DNA from 3 places in the Paenibacillus sp. GCM10027630 genome. Region 2 is predicted to be linked to each of the others. Evidence: riboswitches for the same ligand, from Rfam matches in the RefSeq annotation. Region 2 holds a riboswitch; each other region holds the start of a gene.

Region 1 (4,292 bases), on a different contig from region 2:
GCCAACAGCCAAATAAGGAAGCAGCACAAGTGAATACGACCAGCCTCTTAGCGACAGGCTTCCCATCATCCAGAATACAATTTCATTAATAACCTGCTTTGACATGGCAACCATTAAAGACACGAAGGAGCCCAGAAATGAATGCAGCACCACTCCTGCCAAAAGCACAGTCTCCATCTTCAGCCTTCCATCCGTTCTCGCCAGCAGCAGAACCGTTAGCAGTGAAACTGCTCCTGTGGCAAAAGCGACAATAGGTACCGTCCATGAGCCAAAAAAAGCAAACTGCAAGCCGAACAAGATTAGAAACGATGCCCCTAGAGCAGCGCCTGAGGAAACTCCCAGCGTATATGGATCTGCCAGCGGGTTGCGCAGCACTCCTTGAAATGCCGCTCCAGCTACACCTAACGCTGCGCCCACCAATATTCCCAGCAGCACTCTGGGCAAGCGTACCCGCCATATAATTTGCTCCGCAGCTGGCTGCCAATCGACGGGAACATTTACACCTATCCACGGCAAATGGTGGGCTAATATCCCCCATACCTGTACAAGCGGCAGCCGGACTGTTCCAATCGACAAGCTGACCGTAACGGAAAGAAGAAGGAGAAGCATCCCTACTCCTCCCCACAACATCAGCTTACGTTTCATCTACTTCACCAGCTCCGGATAAATTCCTTTGGCAATATCGACTAAGCTATCAGCCATACGAGGACCGGGACGACTCATAAGATTTTTATCCAAGCCGACAAAGCGGTTGGTCTTAACAGCCTCAATCCCTCCCCATCCGCTGCGTTCCTTAATCACCTGATCCAATGTCTTTTTTGATTTTTCATCAATTAAATTGTCTGGGTACAAAATAACCTGAGGGTTATCTGCAATTACTTTTTCCCCATTAATCTCCATATAACCTTGTTTGTCCGAAACCACATTAATGCCTCCGGCCAACGTAATCAACTCATCAATAAACTCACCTTTTCCAACCGTCCAGCCTGGTGAAAACTCTATAAATACCTTTTTCTTCTGCTCAGGCTTCAAATCCTTTACAGCATCGGTGACCTTCAAGCGCTTTTCCTTCATGGATGCAACAAGCGCCTCCGCCTGCCCCTGCTTGTCAAACAACTGACCAAACATCAGCAGGTTGTTCATCACATCATCCATCGTTTTTGGCTCGACCTTAAACACATTAACCTTCAAGCCTCTCAGCTGTTCAACAACCGGGACTTTAAGGGAAACTCCAGAAAGCACGATATCCGCATTCGCTGCGATCAACGACTCTTCATTCGGCTTCACAATACCGCCCATCTTCGGCTTCAACGCTGCTTCGGCAGGATAGTCACAGAAATCCGAAACTCCAACTACTCGATCCCCTAAACCGAGTGCAAACAGCGCTTCAGTCTCACTTGGCGATACAGAAACAATTCGAACAGGAGCCTTATCAAAGGTAAATTCCTTTCCTGTCGCATCCTTAACTTTATAGGGATAAACGGTTGCCTTGCTAGCATTAGCTGGCGGAGCTGCCGGCTGACCTTGTCCGGCTTGGGCTTGCCCCTCCTGCTTGGTATCTCCTGCCTTGGTCGAACCTCCAGGTGCTGGTGTGCCACCACATCCGGCAAGGCTTCCTATCAAAGCAAGCCCCAGCAAGCCGATGATCCATTTGCTTCCTCTAAAAATATTCATGTCTTCCCCCTTACTTAATTACTCAGCCTACACCGTTATGTATAGAACTGACTCCCTCTTTTACACGAAAAAACCCTCCAGCTCCTTAACCAAAAGGACCCAAAGGGCGCAAACGCCTCAAACAACAAGAAAGGCTCAGGTTGAGCCCTTGATCATTTGTGCGTGACGCTCCTTTTTCCTCGAAAGAGACAGTCTCTATCCGAACAGGCAGGTCTCCTGACTCATGAGGGTATGAAGCTTCCTCGCCTTCCCGTTCCTTACACAGAACAGTGGCTTTCTTGAGGAACTCCTCATTCACAGTGGCGGGACCGTGCCGGATTCACACCGGCTTCCCTTTTAACCTATGGGCATCTGCTCACAGGCACCTGTTCAAAGCTTATAAAATTATTTAGAAGCTCTCTAAGCTCGCAAACTCGAAAACTTACTTCTGAGCAATTACTTTTATAACCTGCATGACTTTGTCTTGATTTTTAGCGTTAGCCGGCACAAAAGCAACTAAATCCTTACCGTTCACTTTAAGATCCGTAAACCACTTGGTATGTTCCAAAGGAATGCCATATAAGTGCTTCTCTTTTTTGCCTTCCTTACTATCCTTACTATCTACAGGCAGCTCAAGCACACCCTCAGGAAAATCCTCCGCCTTGGCAACAGCATCCAGACTCACATAACCGCCCTGCTGACCAATTGCTTTAAACTGCTCCATCGGTACGATAAGAATTCCATTATCCCCGGCAGCAATTTCGACAATCAGCTTCTCCATCGAAAAAATAGGCGTTGTCAGCACACTTACTGTTGGAGCTTCCCCTACCTTAGTTTTCAAATCTGCCTGCAGTTTGTCCGCTATTTCATTAGGAACCCCGTTCTGAGCCATCATAAAAATAGGAACATCCGCTTTCGGACCTCCACCACAGCCTGCCAATGCAAATAATGATAACAACATAATAATTAACGTGAAATTCCTTTTCATCTGTTCTCCTCCTGCAAGTATTCCCTTTAGGAACACTGCTTTTATGCATAGGTAGTAACTGTTCGATACACGGTCCGATCCTATAAATCACAACTCACATCTTACCATAAAAAAGTAGTTTCTACAAAAATTGCGCTCTAAGCAGGCCTTTAAACAAAAATAAAAAAGCATTCCGAAAAGCGGACGCTTAGGCTTCTCCACCCCACAGCAATTCCCTCTCATGTTCTACGCTGTGCGGCCAGCCCCTCCTTTAAATGTTTATCAATTAAAAAATCCCCACAAAGTGGGGTTTTGCTTCGAAGTTGATTCAGATACTTTGCGGGGAGCCCCGAAACATATAAGTTCTATTAAGATTAAAAAAAGAACCGAGTTATCGGTTCCTCTTAGTTCGAGTCATGTATTCATTTATTTTAGTATCGAGCATCATGCTGATTTCCACTACCTTCGGAGAGGTTAAACTCTTCTCATGATGGACCAGCTGCTCTAAGTCACGACGTAAATGGTAAATTTCTTCTTCTAAAGATAAGACGGTAGATGATTGCTTCTTTGTTCCAAAAAACCACTTGGCCTGCTGATCCTTTTCACGAATCCAACCAACATTTAGAGAATGCCGAAGCTGATATTCCGGAAAAGCCACTATTCATCCCTCCTTGATGCATATCTTTAGATATAAAGTCTCATATATGACCAAATCTATGAAACTCTTATTATATAAAGATACCAGTTTTTCACGAGGTTGGAAATGGCTATTTTTGTCGTTTGATGCCGAAATTACAATTTTCTCAAGAAATTCCCAATCCTGTCTATCGCTTCAATTAATTGATTCACTGAAGATGCGTAAGAACACCGGAGAAACCCTTCTCCACCAAGGCCAAATACTCCTCCGGGCACTGCAGCGACCTTGCCTTCATGCAGCAAACGCTGGGCGAATTCTTCCGAACCTAGGCCTGTAGAAGCAATTGAAGGGAAAGCATAGAATGCTCCTTGAGGCTCATGACATTTTAGTCCGATTTCCCTAAAGCCCTGCACCACCAAACGACGGCGTTGGTTGTAAGACTCAATCATTCGGTCCTTTTCATCCATACCGTTTCTTAACGCCTCAAGAGCAGCAACCTGCCCCATAGCTGGAGCGCACATTACTGAATATTGATGTATTTTAAGCATGGCCGAGATCAAATCACGGTGACCACAAGCATAGCCCATACGCCATCCTGTCATGGCAAATGCTTTGGAGAACCCGCTGACCAATATGGTCCGATCCCGCATACCCGGCATAGCGGCAAAGCTCACATGCTTCTGTTCATAAGTAAGCTCCGCATATATTTCATCGGATATGACCAAGAGGTCATGCTCTTCTACAATTTTGGCAATCGGCAGCCAGTCCTCATAGCTCATAATACCGCCTGTCGGATTGCTTGGGTAGCATAAGATCAGTACCTTTGACTTCGGAGTGATACTTGCTTTTAACGCTTCAGGCGTTAATTTAAACTCATCCTTAGCAAAGGTTTCAATACCGACAGGAATGCCTCCGCCAATTCTGGTAATTGGGGAGTATGAAACATAGCATGGCTCTGTAATAAGGATTTCATCGCCCGGAACGATCAACGCTCTCAATGCCAAATCAATCGCTTCACTGCCGCCCACCGTAACC
Region 2 (4,292 bases):
CCTACGGTTTTCCCCCCCAGGAACAAATCGAACTTCCCTTTGCGATATACGATGCCGATATCTTCATTCACAGCCCCATAGCACGCCATTCCGCAGCCATTCAACCCGATCCGCAGCTCTTTCGGCACTTTCATGCCACCCAGCTTTTGCTGCAGTGATTCTGCATAGGGTATAGCCTCGCCCTTCTCTCCATTGCAAAAATCACAAGCTTTAATTTGCGCCACATCTCCGATTGGAGCCAAAAGAAACCCTTCGCCGCGCAGTCTTGCCGTAATTTCCTCAGGATTTTCCGTAGGTACACGCAAAATCATTTGATGATGCGGGGTATATTCCATCGACCCCTTCTCACCGACAACATCAGCCAATGTAATCATCTGCTTGGCTGTAAACTTCTTGTCGGCTACGCCCGGGCTAACCGCCAGCTCAAAAATCGACTGCTGCCGGAATAATCCGGCCAACGCAGCAGCTCCCCCAGCCGCAGCTTCAACGCTGCTGTCCACGGCTTCGCCCTTGCCGCGCGCCGCAAGCTGCAGCGCCTCCAGCGCCAGCAGCAGCGGCGTTGCAGCTGCTGAACCGCTTCCGCGTCCAGGCGCCGCTTCGCGCTCTGCTCCTACCGCTAGCGTACCGCCTGCGCTACCGAGCGTGGCCTCACGCTCCGCAGCAGCCACCGCTACCGCTCCGCTTCCGCGCCCAGGCGCCGCCTCGCGCTCTGCCCTTACCGCTAGCGTACCGCCTGCGCCACCGAGCGTAACCTCACGCTCCGCAGCAGCCACCGCTACCGCTCCGCTTCCGCGCTCCGGCGCTTTAACGACCGCCTCTGCCTCATCGGCATCGTCGTCCTCCTCAAAAGCCCAGTCCTCATCGCCGTCATCGACTGGCTCCGAGTCCCATTGCTGCAACGCCCAAGGCTCCGCCTCCTGCTGCAGCCGCTGATGCGGACGGAGCGGCTGTACATCCGCTCCCAAAGTATACTTGCGCTGATAACCGCGCGGTGTAATCATCAATCCATCGTACACTGTGGTAGAAGAGTTCCCGATGATAACCGTAGTGAGCATGCCGATATCATGATCAAGCATATCGCGCAAATTCGTCACCACTACATGCTCCCGCTCCCGGTAGGCGCTTTTCACAATCCCTACAGGTGTTTCCGGCGAACGGTACTTCAGCAATATTCGCTGCGTCTCTACAATTTGCCGGGTACGCCTGCCGCTGCGCGGATTATACAAAGCAATTACGAAATCGGCCTGACCTGCGGCATCGACACGTTTGGCAATAAGCTCCCATGGTGTCAAGTGATCGCTCAGACTAATGGTGCAGGCATCGTGCATGACAGGTGCTCCGAGCAATGAAGCAGAGGAGTTGATTGCTGAGATGCCCGGAATAATCTCAACTTCAACGCCACCCTCTCTACGCCAGCCTTGTTCCATCAACACCTCATACACAAGTCCGGCCATCCCGTACACACCTGCGTCACCACTGGAGATTACAGCAACCTTTTTCCCCGCTTCCGCCTGCCTTACCGCCTCTTGAGCACGACTAACCTCTTCAGTCATCCCTGTACGGACAATCGCCTGATCGGTCAACAGCCCGCGAATCAGGTCCACATAGGTGTTATAGCCAATAATTACCTCGCTCTCCTGGAGCGCTTCACGAGCCCGTTTGGTAATATGCTCAAAGCTTCCCGGCCCGAAGCCGATAATAAGCAATTTTCCCGCCATCCAACCCACATCCTTTCCTTAATTATATAATCATCTGGAACTGACAAGTCTTTTATATTCACACCGGCAGCAAATCTCTATTTCTTTTAGAGGCAGGTCAAAAAGTCCCCTTTTGTTCACGAAGTATCTCAGGAAGCTTGCATTCACCTTCGAAGTCCGGTGCTCATGTAGATACTACCCAAACTCCGCTCCTCCTTCTTCAGGTTCTTGCAAATTTCTTAATTTTAGATAAGCCCTCGGCACCTACGGACATCAGCTTGTAACGTTTTCAGAAACGACAAAAAAAGCATTTCCAACATATGTGTTAGAAATGCTTGGGCATCGCAGACCATAAAAAACACCGGACGATAACAGTGCCTTATTTACAAAAGGTAAGCGGATTTCTAACACCTCCCCAAATCCTCGTAGGTCAACAGTGTTTTCAAAGCAGGCAGGTCTCCTGACTTAGAACAGCATCCTCCGACTACCTTCCCGGATTATTGGCCCTATGGGCTCCAGTGGCAACATTATCGGAACATGTACCGAATCATTCGAATCGGTGTTCTTACAGTGGCGGGTCCGTGCCGGATTCTCACCGGCTTCCCTATTAAGCTGTAGAAGAAAAACTGTCTACATACAGCACCTCTTTTAATAAAATATTGAGTTGTCCAGTGCAATCATATCATTCAAGACAAAGCTTTGTCTATAACACTATGAAGCTATGGGAGGACAACTCGCATTATGTATTTTATTTGGCATGATGCGGCTGCTGGCAGCTCAGGCTTTTTGCCGGCGAAGCGAAGGCTCTGTTGAATTCCAGACATCAGGGTATTGTAGTGAGAGAGGCTCCGTCTTGCTCGTATGATCCATGCGGTTCCACTGCTCATATTTTTCAATTGGAATATTAAGCTGCTTCAGAATTAAGCGGATATCTAGACTCGTCTTTGTTCGTTCCATTGGCTTCTCCACTCTCCATCTTTGAATTACTTAATGATAAGAATCTTTTAGACACTATTATAACGAACGCACATAAAAAAAAGTGTCACTTGATGGGATTGGTTTAAACTTAATTGCTATTATTTTTGTCGAAACTTTAACCGATCACAATTACATAATTGTCCGTCCCATTAGGAAAAAATTAGCGTAAATCATCCTATTTCCTTATGTACAGCCACTTCTTGCAGTTTGCTCAACAGCTCTATATAGAGTATTTTTTTCCAAATCAAGCACCCTTATCTCTTAAACATTCGGACCCTTCTGTAGTTTCGTCAAGCTTCCACAAAAGGGATAGTTAATATATCGACATAATTCCCCCATTGCGCCCCATGTTTATTGATTAGAATGCAAAAAGTAATGTATAATTAGTGATAAGATTACCTTATAGGTTAGGAGGTACAACGTGAACTTCGGTAATCGAATCGTCGAGCTTCGTAATGAAAAAAAGCTGACTCAGGAAGAACTAGCGCGCAAATTAGAAATTACCCGTGCCTCGCTTTCCCATTATGAAAATAACCGCAGAGAGCCCGACCATGAAACAACGCAAAAGCTGGCCAACTTCTTCAACGTATCTGTTGATTATTTATTGAGTCGAACCAAGGATCCCAAAGCGTCTGTGTACCTCGAAACCAGTGCGTTCACTGACAGTCTGGAGTTATCCGATCAGGAAATTTTGAAAAGATTCAATTTAACTATTGACGGTAAAGCATTAACTATAGAAGAAGCGCGACGTTTCATTGCATTTATTCGTGCGGAACGATCCATGGGTTAACTATCTTTTTACAAAACCAAACAAGAGGCTGTTCCTGCTAATGGGGATTAGCCTTTTTTTCATTTGTCAGTTGCCTAACTTTTTAGAAAAATGATTGAAATTCAAGTCATTTCATGCGAGAATATATTGATACAAAAAGTATCATTTTTCATAAAAAAACTAAGACTATCCACTTTATTGATACACAAGGTATCATAATGAACCAATTAGATATTGCTCAAATGGGGGTCATATCAAGCGATGAAAAGGATCGGAAAGAGGGGGATTTTCATTCTCAGTAATAAAGATATCCAAACCTTTGTGAAACGGTTGGCATTTTCGGATGATCACCTATTAGAGGAGTTTACTCTCACACTGGATGGTCGCGAGCTAAGCCACGAGGATGCCAGAAAGTTCATAGCTTTTATTCGTGCAGAACGTTCTTTAAACAGAACCTGATTATTTCCTCATATTTCTGCATTCGCTGCTTATGTTATACGGTATAATGGTGAGGAAACTATCACCCGCCGGAGGAATGTACGAATGAGGAAAATCTCGCTGCTAGTTGCCTCTTTGTTTGCTGCTTATATTGTGTACATTGTACAGTCCCATCTTAATACAGATTCGGTTCCATTGATTAGTCCACTGATGGAAGCCGAACCCATTGCGGTTAGTGCAGCTACTCAAACGTTAGCTTGGTGGGATCAACAACTGGCGGATACGGTGAGTAAAAACGAATGGCGTGCCGCGGCCGATTTGGTCAGCCGCAAAGCCGCTTATCATAGAAGCGTAAATGAGCTGGAGCAAGCCATTGCGGCTGATCAGCTAAGCAATCAATACTTGGCTCG
Region 3 (4,292 bases), on a different contig from region 2:
CCGGAACTGTAAGAAGTATACGCAGGATCAAATAACGGATTAGCTTCATTTGGAGATGTACATCCCAGGGACGATTCTAGTTTGTAAATTTTTATCGATGCCTTTCACTTTACTGTTATAGGCAGCGCCCCAACGTGTATTATTGAATAAATAAATGATCGGAACATCCTCCTGGACGCGGGTTTGGATCTGTTTAGCCAAATCCACTTGTTTCGCAGCATCGAATTCCGAAGTCAATTGACTGATTAGCTTATCCACCACGGGATTGCTGTATCCCCCGTAATTGGATGCAACGCCTGATTGGTAGTAGGAGTACAATTGACCGCCAATATCGCCGGTTGCCGTTCCGCAAGAGCAATAAGTAGCCGTATCAAAATTGCCGTCCAGCATCATTTGGTTGGAGGCCGTTGTTTCGACCGGATTTAATTCAATCTCAACGCCTACATTTTTGAGCTGCGATTGCAAAGCTACTGCCAATGGTTGAAAAACCGTGTAAGTCAACATTTTCAGCTTCAGCTTTTGCCCGTCCTTGGCACGGATTCCATCAGAGCCTTTCTTCCAGCCAGCCTCATCCAGAAGCTTCTCGGCTTTGGCCTTGTCCGTCTCTGTACCTGTCGAAATCGCATATGGAAGTCCCGCCGGGAAATGCCCTGTAGCTTTGGACGCAAATCCGCGGCTAACACCTTCGATAAGCTCCTTGCGGTCAACGGCTAAATTCAGCGCAATCCGAACATTTTTATCTTGAAGCGCCGGTACCTTTTTCATATTCAACCATAGATTAGTCGTCTGTCCGATTGGGAAGTAAGTGGCGAATTTCGGGTCCTTCTCGTAAGACACCCGCTGTTCAACTTCCACGTTCATATCCGCATCAGCATCGCCATTCTTCAATGCAAGCAGCCGCGCTTGTGCGTCAGCTCCTAATCTTGCCTCCAGCCGCTGCAGCTTAGGCTTTTCTCCCCAATATCCAGGAAACGCTTCAGCAATGAGCAGTTCGCCTGGAGTAAACTGAATAGGCTTCATAAAGCCAGTCAGATCGGCTTGTGAATTAAACTTATCTCCGAGACGATTCGCTTCCTCAGCATTATGTATTGCAAATCCGTTCAGCTTGAAAATAAAGTTAGGGTCTGGCTTAGGTGTTTTGAGCTGTAGATGCAGGCTGTCTTTTACGATAAACTCAACACCGCCAATTTGTGAGGGTCCCCGTTTATTAAGCTTCTGATGACGCTCCAGTGCCGCTTTTACCGCAGCAGCATCCATGACCGCACCGCTCCAAAATTTTACGTTAGGCTGTAATTCCACTTCCCACAGTGTTGGCTCCAGGTTTTTCCAAGATTTCGCTAACCATGGTCTTATAGATCCATCATCATTAAGCATAACGAGAGGTTCAGCAATTCCATCTGATGTAATCCGCTGTGCATCAATATGGACAGGATCCAAAGAGCGGGGCATATTTAAGGTGACGTATTTTAACACCTGCTCCTTGGCCTCTCCGGCAGCGGACGCATCTTTGGTATCTGTGGACTGACCATTACCGGTTGGCCTGGTGGATGATGAGCTTTGGCAAGCCGACAATGTGACTAAAATAATAACAATAAGTGCAAGAAAACCGCTGTACTTTGGACGACTGGAATTGGATCTGGATCTCATAAAAAAATTGCCTCCTGATTTACCTAGTTTATTCGTAATAATTACAATTAAAATCTTACTCATAATTCTTTGCTTCGTCAATACATACTTAAAAACAAAAAATACATACAAAAAAAAGACATCCCTACCTCAGAAAAAAAAGGTAAAGATGTCCTGTTTATATATGATGAAATAAACGACGGTCGTCTAAACACTTCCCTATCTTCCGTAGGTCAAAGCAGTGTTGTCAGAACAGGCAGGTCTCCTGGCTCCGGAATTCACATCATAAGCGGCCTTCCCAATCCTTGTGCACAAAGATCAGTGGCATTGTCGCTATGACTCCTCCGTTACAGTGGCGGGACCGCGTCGGTTTTACACCGAACTTCCCTTTTAAGCTTCAGCAAGCTGAAGCACCTTGTTCCCACAAATATTCAATTGTTAAAATAATAAATATAGCTCAAGCTATTGTAGCACAGTAAATAATGGAAGTCATCCGAAGTTCATAAATTTAAAAGTTTAATCATATGAAAAATAATGAATATCATTGGATACTTGGTCAGTCATTGGATTAATGAGCCGCTCCTCCTGCTCCAAATGCTTTATTAGAATGCGACATGCATGAGTCAAATAAGCCGCCGCTTGTTTCACAGGCATTGCTTCCGAATCCGATTTCAGTGCATGCACAGCTCTCAAGAAGGCGTCCATGTAATTCATCGCCAATTGATGATCCTTCTCCAGATCACATAAGGTCGGTGTGACCGAAAGAGCATTATGTCCTTGGCAACAAATATTCAGCAATGGAAATAGCTCCCGCTCCTCCCACTCTGAGTGCCGATTCAGCTCTTCCTTGAATCCCATTGTCCAGAGTCTTAGATGCAGTAGAGAGCTTATCGCACGATTCTTGTCGGCCTCCTGCTCCGTCTGACTCGCCTGGTTTTCCAAATCCATCAGAACCTGCAGCAATTCGGCATGGTCTTGCTTCAAACGGTCCAGCAGCTTAGGCAGCTCAGCTTCAAGAGCAATCTCCGAAGCAGCCTGTGATTTGCAGGGCATGCTCATTTTTAGGGCCTCCAATCAACCTGTTATTTTCCTTATACCATACAGATTACTCCTGTACCCCTTGTTTGTATGTATAAAATATCACACCACTTACTAATTAATAAAAGGGCAACCATGAGGTTACCCCTAAACCTATATATTGAATTATCTATAAGGTCACAGATTCTTTAAAAGTCTGCTGACGGATCAAGGCTGCAGGATGACCATTCGGAGTCAGATGGATACCTTTGCCGAACAGGCGCTCACGGAAGGTCCCCTCCTCGTATTCGGTACGATACAATCCCCTTCGCTGCAACTCAGGGATGACCAGCTCGATAAATTCGCGGAAAGACCCTGGAGAAAGAAACTGCGTTAGGTTAAAGCCATCTATCCCTGTTTCCTCCACCCAGTACTGGATTTTATCAGCAACCTGCTCCGGTGTTCCTGCAATAAAGAACGGCGACTGTCCGCCTAGCCTTTTGAAGGTTTCGATAATTTCGCCCACTGTTTTTTTATTATGCTTGGTGAATCTTGACGCAGCCGTCTGGCCGTGATCGGTTTCCACATATTCCAGATAGTCATCAGGGCCGTAACGGGATAAATCATAGCCGCTGGAGCCTCCATAATGGGCGAGAACTCCCTCGACGCTGCGAAGCCTCTCGAACTCCTTCACCTTCTGATGAACCTCCTCTTCTGTTCGGCCAACGATGACCGACAAACCGGTAAACATCTTGATGTGCTCAGGCTGACGTCCGTTTGCTTGTGCCTGGGCGCGGATATCCGCGATATGCTGCTTCAATGCTTCCACAGTAGGAGCTCCCAGAAACACACATTCCGCATGTTTTGCCGCAAATGTCTTGCCTTTTACCGAGCTGCCCGCCTGATAAATAACTGGAGTTCTCTGCAGGGAAGGTTCGCTGAGATGAGGTCCGGGAAGCCTGAAATATTTGCCTTCATGGTTGATCTCATGCACTTTGTCGGGATCGGTATACGTCCCGGTTTCCACATCGCTCACAACAGCTTGATCTTCCCAGCTGCTTTCCCACAGCTTATAGCAAACCTCCAAATACTCGTCAGCCATTTCGTAGCGCTCGTCATGTGGAATCGTCCGGTCCAGTCCATAATTGCGTGCAGCGCTGGGCAGGTAAGACGTTACCACATTCCATCCCAGCCGCCCTTGCGTCAGATGATCCAATGTTGTCATACGCCGGGCATGCCCATAAGGATGCTCATAAGAGGTGGAGAATGTCACCGCAAAGCCCAAATGCTTGGTTACCAGTGCCATAGGCGGCACAATCAGGAGCGGATCGTTACACGGAACCTGAACCGCTTCCCTTAGCGAAGTTTCTATTCCCCCCTTGTACGTATCATAAGCGCCTACCACATCAGCCAAAAACAATGCATCGAATTTTCCCCGCTCCAGCAGTTCGGCAAGCTCCGTCCAGTAGGAAATCTCGGTATACCGGTGACGGTTATTATCCGGATGCACCCACATGCCATGGGATAAATGACCTACACAGTTCATTTCGAAAGCATTCAAATGTATCTTTTTCGGCATCATTCATCGCCTCCACTCCGGTTTATGCATTAAAGTCTCTTATCCAGCCTGCGAACGATAAAGTTCCCGG

The links. Region 2 has a riboswitch for cobalamin ahead of cobJ (precorrin-3B C(17)-methyltransferase). Riboswitches for the same ligand answer to the same signal wherever they lie in the genome.
Region 1: another riboswitch for cobalamin. It lies ahead of ACFQ0C_RS17060 (ABC transporter substrate-binding protein); the one in region 2 lies ahead of cobJ (precorrin-3B C(17)-methyltransferase).
Region 3: another riboswitch for cobalamin. It lies ahead of ACFQ0C_RS22710 (ABC transporter substrate-binding protein); the one in region 2 lies ahead of cobJ (precorrin-3B C(17)-methyltransferase).

The regions. Positions count from the first base shown of each region.
Region 1 covers NZ_JBHTGY010000035.1:62,052-66,343, reverse strand. Annotated here, with positions in the region: gene ACFQ0C_RS17065 (FecCD family ABC transporter permease) at 1-645, opposite strand, end outside; gene ACFQ0C_RS17060 (ABC transporter substrate-binding protein) at 646-1,674, opposite strand; cobalamin riboswitch at 1,864-2,058, opposite strand; gene ACFQ0C_RS17055 (hypothetical protein) at 2,096-2,641, opposite strand; gene ACFQ0C_RS17050 (aspartyl-phosphate phosphatase Spo0E family protein) at 3,012-3,278, opposite strand; gene ACFQ0C_RS17045 (aminotransferase class I/II-fold pyridoxal phosphate-dependent enzyme) at 3,413-4,292, opposite strand, start outside.
Region 2 covers NZ_JBHTGY010000010.1:241,381-245,672, reverse strand. Annotated here, with positions in the region: gene cobJ (precorrin-3B C(17)-methyltransferase) at 1-1,718, opposite strand, end outside; cobalamin riboswitch at 2,131-2,359, opposite strand; gene ACFQ0C_RS05945 (hypothetical protein) at 2,475-2,654, opposite strand; gene ACFQ0C_RS05940 (helix-turn-helix domain-containing protein) at 3,097-3,465, shown strand; gene ACFQ0C_RS05935 (hypothetical protein) at 3,706-3,903, shown strand; gene ACFQ0C_RS05930 (glycoside hydrolase family 26 protein) at 3,988-4,292, shown strand, end outside.
Region 3 covers NZ_JBHTGY010000047.1:17,766-22,057, forward strand. Annotated here, with positions in the region: gene nikB (nickel ABC transporter permease) at 1-49, opposite strand, end outside; gene ACFQ0C_RS22710 (ABC transporter substrate-binding protein) at 46-1,647, opposite strand; cobalamin riboswitch at 1,865-2,060, opposite strand; gene ACFQ0C_RS22715 (hemerythrin domain-containing protein) at 2,143-2,685, opposite strand; gene ACFQ0C_RS22720 (LLM class flavin-dependent oxidoreductase) at 2,834-4,225, opposite strand; gene ACFQ0C_RS22725 (methionine ABC transporter permease) at 4,252-4,292, opposite strand, start outside.